One region of the Streptomyces sp. NPDC002884 genome, then DNA from elsewhere that is predicted to be linked to it. Evidence: riboswitches for the same ligand, from Rfam matches in the RefSeq annotation. Region 1 holds a riboswitch; each other region holds the start of a gene.

The links. Region 1 has a riboswitch for S-adenosylmethionine ahead of ABT070_RS00810 (aminotransferase class V-fold PLP-dependent enzyme). Riboswitches for the same ligand answer to the same signal wherever they lie in the genome.
Region 2: another riboswitch for S-adenosylmethionine. It lies ahead of ABT070_RS28335 (ABC transporter substrate-binding protein); the one in region 1 lies ahead of ABT070_RS00810 (aminotransferase class V-fold PLP-dependent enzyme).
Region 3: another riboswitch for S-adenosylmethionine. It lies ahead of ABT070_RS09765 (amino acid ABC transporter permease); the one in region 1 lies ahead of ABT070_RS00810 (aminotransferase class V-fold PLP-dependent enzyme).

Annotation. Positions count from the first base shown of each region.
Region 1 is NZ_JBEOVB010000001.1:174,861-178,126, forward strand. It holds gene ABT070_RS00805 (Lrp/AsnC family transcriptional regulator) at 1-222, shown strand, start outside; gene ABT070_RS00810 (aminotransferase class V-fold PLP-dependent enzyme) at 256-1,617, opposite strand; SAM riboswitch class IV at 1,797-1,913, opposite strand; gene trpD (anthranilate phosphoribosyltransferase) at 1,991-3,055, opposite strand; gene qcrB (cytochrome bc1 complex cytochrome b subunit) at 3,210-3,266, opposite strand, start outside.
Region 2 is NZ_JBEOVB010000016.1:111,103-114,368, reverse strand. It holds gene ABT070_RS28340 (ABC transporter permease) at 1-254, opposite strand, end outside; gene ABT070_RS28335 (ABC transporter substrate-binding protein) at 251-1,891, opposite strand; SAM riboswitch class IV at 2,150-2,259, opposite strand; gene ABT070_RS28330 (TIGR03564 family F420-dependent LLM class oxidoreductase) at 2,428-3,266, shown strand, end outside.
Region 3 is NZ_JBEOVB010000003.1:539,294-542,559, reverse strand. It holds gene ABT070_RS09770 (glutathione S-transferase C-terminal domain-containing protein) at 385-1,281, shown strand; SAM riboswitch class IV at 1,348-1,467, shown strand; gene ABT070_RS09765 (amino acid ABC transporter permease) at 1,864-2,844, shown strand; gene ABT070_RS09760 (amino acid ABC transporter ATP-binding protein) at 2,841-3,266, shown strand, end outside.

The sequences.
Region 1 (3,266 bases):
CGGATCGCTTCGCTGGACTCCGTCAGCGAGGTCTTCTCCGTCACCGGGACGTACGACCTGATCGCCATGGTGCGGGTGAAGGAGCACGAGGACCTGGCGGAGGTCATCCCGGGCAGCATCAGCAAGATCCCCGGGGTGGAGGGCACGGACACGCACGTCGCCTTCCGTACCTACTCGCAGCACGACCTGGAGGCGGCGTTCGCGATCGGGCTGGACTCCTGACCGCCTGACCACCGCCTCCGGCGGGACCGTCGCTCAGACCGCGGGCACGCAGCGGCCGTCCTCCGTCCGGTACTGCCACTGCGCGCCCTCGCTGACCAGCTCGCGCACCGCGTTCACGAAGCGCTCCACGTGCTCGTCCGGGGTTCCCGCGCCGAAGCTCACCCGGATCGCGTTGAGGGACTTCTCTCCGGGAGCCGCCTCCGGGGCGCCGCACTCGCCCTGGGTCTGGGGGTCGCTGCCCAGCAGGGTGCGGACCAGCGGGTGGGCGCAGAAGAGGCCGTCGCGGACCCCGATGCCGTACTCGGCGGAGAGGGCGGCGGCGAAGTGGGAGCTGTTCCAGCCCTCGACGACGAAGGAGATCACTCCGACCCGCGGGGCGTCGTCGCCGAACAGGGAGAGCACCTTCACCTGCGGGACCTCGGCCAGACCGTCCCGCACCTTCGCGATCAGGTACTCCTCCCGGGCGACCAGGCTGTCGAAGCCCGCCTCGGTGAGGGCCTTGCACGCCGAGGCGATGGAGTAGGCGCCGATCACGTTCGGGGAGCCGGCCTCGTGGCGGGCGGCGTTCTCGTGCCACTCCACGTCCACTCCCCCGTCCTCGCGCCGCGTGACCTTGCGGCTGGCGCCGCCGCCCGCGAGGTACGGGTCGGCCGCCACCAGCCAGTCGGCGCGGCCGGCCAGCACACCGGCGCCGAAGGGCGCGTACAGCTTGTGCCCGGAGAAGGCCACCCAGTCGACGTCGAGCTCCTGGACGGAGACCGGGTGGTGCGGGGCCAGCTGGGCCGCGTCCAGGACGATCCGGGCGCCGTGCGCGTGCGCGGCGGCCGCCAGTTCGCGTACCGGCCACAGCTCGCCGGTGACGTTCGAGGCGCCGGTGACGCAGACCAGGGCAGGACCGTAGGGGTCACGCCCGGCGAGGGCCCGCTCCAGCGTCTCGACGGCCTGGCGCGGGGTGCGCGGGGCGTTGAGGTAGGTGACCCGGGCGTCCTTCCACGGCAGCAGCGAGGCGTGGTGCTCGGTCTCGAAGACGAAGACCTGGCAGCCGGCGGGCAGGGCGCGCGCCAGCAGGTTGAGGGAGTCCGTCGTCGAGCGGGTGAAGACCAGCTGGTCGTCGGGACGGCAGTCCAGGAACTCGGCCACCGTCCTGCGGGCGTTCTCGAAGAGGTCCGTGGACAGCTGCGAGAGGTAGCCGGCGCCCCGGTGGACGCTGCCGTAGTACGGGGCGTAGGCCGCCACGTCGTCCCAGACCCGCTGGAGGGCGGGGGCGCTGGCCGCGTAGTCGAGCGCCGCGTAGCTGACCTCGCCGCCCGTCACGAGCGGGACCGTCACATCCCGGCCGAGAACGGGCAGCTGTGCACAAACGGTACGGGCGGCGGCAGCGGTGGGGACAGACATGGCGAACTCCCGTGAGAGGCAAGGGGGAACCGCCGTGCGAGCGGATACGGCTCGAGCACGGAGGAAAGTGAAAGGGGTACGCGGAGGCGGGGCTCTACGCCCTATCGCATTCGCTTGCTCACGGAAGGCTCCCTCGACGACCAGGACCCCTGGCGGTACTCACTCAGAAGAGTGCGAGGGGTCCGCGCTTGCCGTAGACCTCGCTGCCTACGGCCTGGTCTTCACCCGGGGCACCCCGCCACGGACGGAGGGTTGCCGGACAGTCGGCCGGGGCCTCATGACTGTCACTCATGACCTGACACAGGAAAGTACGTGAAGTGATCGCCGTCCCGCAACCCGTGTCCGGATCGCGGGACGGTCGTCGGGGACGGCGCTACGCGTTGCTGGCGGCCACCCAGCGCTCCAGGGCCCGCTTGGCGGCGCCCGAGTCGATCGACTCCGCCGCCCTGTCCATCCCGGCCCGCAGCTGCTCCGCCAGCGTCCCGGTGCCCGGCTCCAGCGCCACGAGCGCCGCCGCCGAGTTCAGCAGCACGGCCTCGCGCACCGGGCCCGCCTCGCCCTCCAGGAGCCGGCGGGCGACCTCCGCGTTGTACGACGGGTCCCCGCCCCGCAGGGCCTCGACCGGGACCAGCTCCAGCCCGACGTCACGCGGGTCGAAGGACTCCTCGGTGACCTTGCCGTCGCGGACGACCCACACGCGGGACGTGGCCGTCGTGGTCAGCTCGTCGAGGCCGTCGTCGCCCCGGAAGACCAGGGACGAGTTGCCGCGCTCGGCGAAGACGCCCGCCACGACCGGCGCCATGCGCGGGTCGGCGACCCCGACCGCCTGGGCCCGCACCTTGGCGGGGTTGGTCAGCGGGCCGAGCACGTTGAACACCGTGCGGATGCCCAACTGACCGCGCGCTGCGCCCACATGACGCAGCGCCGGGTGGAACTTGACCGCGAAGCAGAAGGTGATCCCGGCCTCCTGGGCCACCTCGGCCACCCGCCGCGGGGTCAGCTCCAGATTGACGCCGAGCTTCTCCAGGACGTCCGAGGCGCCGGACGCGGAGGACGCGGCCCGGTTGCCGTGCTTGACGACCGTGGCACCCGAGCCGGCCACGACGATCGCCGACATCGTGGAGATGTTGACCGTCTTCGCGCCGTCGCCGCCCGTGCCGACGATGTCGACGGTCGGGCCGGGCACCTCGATCAGATTGGCGTGCTCGTACATCGCCCGGACGAGCCCGTTGATCTCCGCGACGGTCTCGCCCTTGGCCCGCAGCGCCACCACGAACCCGGCGATCTGCGCGTCGGTCGCCTCGCCGCGCATGATCCGGTCGAGCGCCCAGAACGTGGCGTCGGCGTCTTGGTCACGGCCGTACAGCAGACCGTTCAGCACCTCGGGCCAGGAACGGCCCGCCGCGGTGTCGCCTCCAGCGGGGGTCACAGCGCTCATAGCCGCTCCTGCGTGTGTCGTCGTGTGCGTCGTATGCCGTCGTGCGCCTCGTGACAAGGCGCCACCCCACCCTATCCAGCCTGTGGGCACGGCAAAGGACCCCGTCCGAAGACCGGACGGGGCCCTTTCCTGTGGCGTGGCGACGCCTCAGCGATCAGTGGTGGCCGTGGCCGCTCGTGATCTCCTTGTACTCCTCCACGGTGGGCTTCGG
Region 2 (3,266 bases), on a different contig from region 1:
GTGAGCAACGGCCGGTCGTAGCCCGCCTGGTGCAGCTTCGCCTGGAGCTGGTCCGGGGTGAGCCGGTCGCCGAAGGCGGCGCTGATCGGGTCGCCGGTCGCGCGCGTCAGGAAGAAGACCAGGCTGACCAGGATCAGCACGGTGGGGATGATGAGGAGGAAACGGATCACCAGATAGCGGGCGAGTCCGTACCCGCCGGCGCCGTCGACCGGGGTGGTGACGGCGCCGGGGGCGTCCTGGGTCAGGGCGCTCACTTCTTCGAGAGCCCGGCCCAACGGAAGGTGTACGCGCTGGTCAGCTCGTCCGGCACCCCGCTGACGTCGGTACGCGTGACGATCGCCGTGGAGCCCTGGACCAGCGGCAGCAGGGGCACCTGTGCGGCGGCCTTGTCCTGTGCCTGCTTGAGCAGTTCCGCCCGCGCGGTCGCGTCTGTCTCGGTCTCCTCCTTCTGGATCAGCTCACGTACGGCGGGGTCGTCGTAGCCGTTGGCGACCCAGCTGTTGGCCGAGTAGAAGGGCGAGAGATAGTTGTCGGCGTCGAGGTAGTCGGCGTACCAGCCGAGCTGGTAGAGCGGGTACAGGTGCTTGATGCGGTCCTTGCCGTACTGGGTCCACTCGGTCGACTGCAGGTTCACCTTGAACAGGCCGGTGGCCTCCAGCTGGGTCTTGATCAGCGCGTACTCGTCGGCCGAGGAGGAGCCGTAGTGGTCGCTGTTGTACTGGAGGTTGAGGGTGACCGGGGTGCTCACCTTCGCCGCCTTCAGCTTCGCCGCGGCTGCCGCCTTGTCGGGGCCGCCCTTCTTGTCCCCGTAGAGCGACTTGAAGGAGGGCGTGGCTCCGGTGAGGCCGTCGGGCACGGAGCTGTACAGCGGCTGGTAGCTGTTCTTGTAGACCTGCTGGGCGAGTTGGGCCCGGTCGACGGAGTCGGCGACCGCCTGCCGAACGGCCAGCGCCTTCGCCCGGTCGGCGTCCTTGGTCTTGGTGCCGTACGGCTGCGTCTGGAAGTCGAAGACGATGTACCGGATGCCGTTGCCGGAGCCGGTGTGGACCTTGATGTCCTTCTTCTTGGCCAGGTCGTCCAGGTCGGCGGTGGTGAGCGTGCGGTAGACGGCGTCGATGCCGCCCTGCTGGACGTCGAGCTTCAGATTGCTGGCGTCGGTGTAGTACTTGAGCTGGACGTTCTTCGTCTTCGGGGCGCCCTGCTGGCCCTCGTAGGCGCTGTTGGCGGTGAAGGAGACCAGCGAGTTCTTGTCGTAGCTCGTGACCCCGTACGGTCCGCTCCAGGGCTTGCCCTCGACGATCGCCTTGTCGTCGAGGATCTTGCCGGCCGGGAAGAGCTGCTCGTCGACGACGTAGCCGGCCGCCGTGGACAACACCTGGGGGAAGAGCGTGTCGTCGGCCGACTTGAGGGTGAAGACGACGGTGGCCGGGGTCGGGGCGGCGACCGAGGCGAGGTTGTACAGGAGCGAGGACGGGCCGTTCTGATCGGCGATCTTCAGCGTGCGGTCGAAGCTGAACTTGACGTCGGACGAGGTCAGTTGGTGCCCGTTGGCGAACTTCAGACCCTTCTTGAGGGTGACCGTGTACTCCTTGGGTCCCGTCAGCTCGATCCCGGTGGCCAGGTCCGGGGAGGCATCCGTCGAGCCGTTCTTCACGCTGAGCAGGGTGGAGTAGACCTCGCTCTCGATGGTGCCGGAGCCCGCGTCCCAGGCGCCCGCCGGGTCGAGGCTGGTCACCTGGTCCGTCGTGCCGATCGTGAGCGCCTCGGCGGAGGCCGTGTCACCGCCGTCCTTGGTGCTGGTGCAGCCGGTCAGGGCCACCAGGAACGCCGTGCCGAGGGAAAGGGCGCCGAGGCCGGACCGGAGCGGTCTGGCCGTGCTGTGCTGTGCCATGTCTGGTCTCTGCTTCCGCATGGGTCGGTACGCGAGGGAGCCGCGCCGGGCAGGACCTGCCGGACGGCGTGCGTGGTCGCGTGGAAGTGAAGGGTGAAGGAACGCGGAGGTGCGCCGGCGGGTTCCGTGCCGACGGCTCGGTCAGTTCCTACAGAGACAGCTGCAGACCAGCAGCAGATCCACATGACGTCGGGAGCACAGCACGAGGCCACTTGCCATGCCGTCCTCCTGGGAGTGTCGTCGGCTCACCGGCCGAGGGAAACGCACTTGCAGAACTGGGAAATCCGCCGAGCCTTCACCTGGGGCACCCCGCCGCGTCGAGGGTTGCCGTCCGGCCAGCCAGGGCTTGATCACCGGAACTCGTAGCTCGCGCTCACCGTAGATCGGCGATTCTCTCGCCGTCAAGGGTTCTCCCTGGCCGGGTGGGACACACGGACATGCAGGTCCAAGGGTCACAGGGTGCTGTTACGAGGCCGCCATGAGCTTGTCATGTGCGGTGAGGAATTCCCTTCACGAGCAGGGCAGTTGGCGGGTGTATGACCATCGGTGTAGCGCTTTCGCTCCAGAACCGGATCGACCCCACTGTGCGGCTCGCGCGGGAGGCCCACGCGGCCGGACTGCGCTCCGCGTGGTTCGGGCAGACCTTCGGGTACGACTCGCCCTCGCTGGCCGCGATCGTCGGCCGCGAGGTGCCGGGACTGCAGGTCGGCACCGCCGCGATCCCCGTCTTCGGCCGCCATCCGCTGCTCGTCGCCAGTCAGGCCCGGACCGCCCAGGCCGCCACCGGCGGCCGCTACCACCTCGGACTCGCGCTCGGCACCAAGCACCTCACCGAGACGGGCTTCGGCATCCCCTACGAGCGCCCGATAGCCCGGCTCCGCGAGTTCCTCACCGCTCTGCGTCAGTTGGTCGAGACGGGGGCCTCCGACTTCCACGGCGAGTTGCTCACCGCGACCACCCCGCTGCCGGCGACGGTGCCGGGCGCCGAACCGCCGGTGCCGCTCCTGGTCGCGGCCATGGCACCGCAGGCCCTGCGCGCCTCCGGTGAACTCGCCGACGGCATCCTGCCGTTGCTGGCCGGCCCGCGCGCCCTGGCCGAGCACATCGTCCCGGCCGTCACCGCCGCGGCCCGGGCGGCGGGCCGCCCGGCGCCCCGGATCGTGGCCTTCGTGCCCGGTGTGGTCACCGCCGACGTCGAGGCCGTACGCCGAATCGCGACCGGGGCACTCGCGTTCTACGAGCAGTTCCCCTCCTACCAGCGGGTCATAGGTCTCTCCGGCGCCACGCGCGCCGCCGACCTCGCCGTCATCGGCGACGAGGAGACCGTCGCGGCCGAGGTACGCCGTTACCGCGAGGCCGGGGCCACCGAGGTGGT
Region 3 (3,266 bases), on a different contig from region 1:
CCCGGTACCCGTCCCGCACCCGACCGGTACTCACCTGGTGGACGCCCTCTTGACGGAGGCCCGGGGCGGATCGACACTCGATCCGGGAATCCTAGTGAACGGGTAGGGAAACAATGGGGCGACAGGAGCCGATCACCGGCCGCGCGAGCCGCACGGCGGGGTCGTCGCCCCTTCTCACCTCCCGCCGTCACATCGACCTGAAGCGCGTCTGCAGCGCCATCAGGTTCCAGGACTGAGCCGGGCCCGTCCCCGCGCCGAACCGCACCGGCGGTGTCCCCTGGACGCGGCCGCACCCGGCACGAGCGGACGAGGTCCGCACCTCCCTCTTCGACGTCGCATCCGCCGCGCGCACGTCCCTCGTGCGTCCCGCCCCCGGGGAGAGTCATGTCCGTCACACCACTGGCCGCCCACCTGTCCGCCCGGCCCACCGCCGCCTTCCGGGGCCGGATCGGCCGGGACGCGCGCAGCGGCCACTACGCGGTGCCGCGCCGCTACCGCCTCCACCTGGCGGCGGCCGACCCCGACTGTCTGCGCATCGCCGTCACCCACAGCCTCCTCGGCCTGGACAAGGCCTGCCCCGTCACCTTCCTGCCCGCCGTCCCCGACTGCCCCGACGGAGGCCACTCGGCGCTGCGTCCGCTGTACGACGCCAGCGCGCACCGGTACACCGGACCCGCCCTCGCGCCGGTGCTCAGCGACGACTGGTCGGGGCGCATCGTCAGCAGCCACGGCCCCGACATCGCCCGCGACCTGGCCCGGCGGTTCGGCGGCGGCCGGCCCACCCTGTACCCGTGCGGCGCGGAGTCGCAGATCGAGGCCGTCGAGCGGATGTGCGCCCAGGGCATTGAGGAGGCGGCCCAGCGCGCCGGGGCGGCCGACACCGAGGAGGCGGAGCGCACCGCCGCCCTCGACACGCTGCTCACCACGCTCGGGGTGCTGGAGCGCGGGCTCGGCGCCCACGAGTACCTGATCAGCGATCAGATCACCGCCGCCGACGTCGAGTTGTGGGTCGCCCTGGTCCAACTCGACACCGTGCACCGCTACCACCTCGACGCGGCCGCCGTGCACCGCATCGCCGACCACCCCGCCCTGTGGGCCTACGCCCGCCGGCTGGCCGCTCACCCGGCCTTCGGCGCCCATCTCGACCTGGACGCCATCGCCCGCCGTCACCACGCCCGTTGCCAGGGCCTGGAGGCCGCCGGCGCCGCCGTCCAGATCCTGGACTGGGAGACCCACGCGGCGGACGGTTCGGCGGTCCGACCGCAGGTCAACCGGCCCTGACCCGGTCCATCCACCGGACCGCCGTTGACATTCGTTCGGGCAACTGTCTTACTTACGGCCCAGAACGGTCATGAGCGTCAGCGACAAGCCCTGGCTAGCTGACCGGCAACCCTCGCTCCGCGGTGGGGTGCCCCAGGTGACGACCGGACCGACGTTTCGGTAATGACGTATCGGTAAGCGCGATGGCCCCTCAGGGGCCGGAACAGTGATGGTGACGGACATGTACGCAGCTCATCGGACGGCGCCGCGTCGCCCCCGGGGCTGCGTACGGCCGTACCTCGACATCCTCGTCGCCAACCGCGCCGTCGACCTCCTGCGCGTGAACAGCGCACTGTGTACCGCACCGGGCCGTGCCCGCTGTCGGGGCTGAACGAACCCCTCGCACCGCAGCCCCGCCGCCGCGTTCCTGACGAACACCGCCCGAGCGGTGTGCCGTTGTCCGCCCCACCCCGGTCTCCTGTACGCATCCGTGCGCCATGCCCTGTTCGCGCCCCCGGAGCGGTCCCCACCGCCCCGCCGGGACGCGTCCGGCCACGCACGTCCGCCGTGACCCGGGGTGTCCGACTCCCGCCGGAGCCCCTCATGAGTGAACCCCCAGGCGCCGTGACCCTCGCCGAGGCCGCGCCCGCCATCGACGTCCCGTCCGAGAAACTGACCGCCCAGCGCGTCCAGCCGCTGCGCAGGCCCGGCCGCTGGATCGCCACCGCCGTGGTCCTGGTCCTGGTGGCGCAGTTCACGCACGGACTGATCTCCAACCCCTTCTACCAGTGGGACCGCTTCGGCTACTGGTTCCTGCGGCCGGTGATCCTCGACGGACTGCTGATCACCCTGGAAGTGGCCGCCTACAGCGCGGTCCTGGGCCTCCTCGGCGGCATCCTGCTCGCCCTCGCCCGGCTCTCGAAGAGCCCGGTGCTGCGCGCGGTCAGCTGGACCTACGTATGGGCGCTGCGCTCCATCCCGCTGATCGTGGTGCTGCTCTTCCTCTACAACTTCAGCGCCCTGTACCAGACCCTGAGCGTGGGGGTTCCCTTCGGTCCGGCGTTCTTCCGCTTCGACGAGTCCCGGCTGGCCACCGACATGGTGATCGCCGTCATCGGCCTCAGCCTCAACGAGGCGGCCTACGCCGCCGAAGTGGTCCGCGGCGGCATCCTCTCCGTCGACCAGGGCCAGCACGAGGCGGCCGCCGCGCTCGGCCTGCCCAAGCGCTACCAGTTCTGGAAGATCGTCTTCCCGCAGGCGCTGCGGTCGATCACGCCGAACTACGTCAACCAGCTGATCGGCCTGGTCAAGTCCACCTCGCTGGTCTTCTACGTGTCGCTGCTCGACCTGTTCGGCACCGCGCAGACCATGGGGGCCACCTACCCCGGCGACATCGTGCCGCTGCTGCTGGTCGTCACCGTCTGGTACCTGATCCTGACCAGCCTCGTCTCCGTCGTCCAGTTCTACGTCGAGCGGTACTACGCCCGGGGCGCCACGCGCTCCCTGCCGCCGACGCCGTTGCAGAAACTGCGGACCGGTCTCACCGACCTGCGGGGCCGCATCCGCCGGGAGGCCGCCGTATGACCACCGACACCGTGCAGAGCGCCGACACCGCCGGGATCGTGCCCGCCGCCGTCGAGGTGCACGACGTGCACAAGTGGTACGGCGCCCACCGGGTCCTGGACGGCGTGAGCCTCACCGTGCGGCCCGGCGAGGTCACCGTGATCCTCGGCCCGTCCGGCTCCGGCAAGTCCACCCTGCTGCGGGTCGTCAACCACCTGGAGAAGCCCGAGATCGGCTACGTCAGCGTCAACGGCGAGCTGATCGGCGTCCGCCGCAACGGCGACCGGCTGCGCGAACTGAGCGAACGGGCCATCCTGACCCAGCGCAGCCGGATCGGCTTCGTCTTCCAGAACTTCAACCTCTTCCCGCACCTGACCGTGCTGGACAACGTCGCCGCCGCGCCGGTCGCCACCGGGCGACTCGCCAAGTCCGCCGCCCTGGAA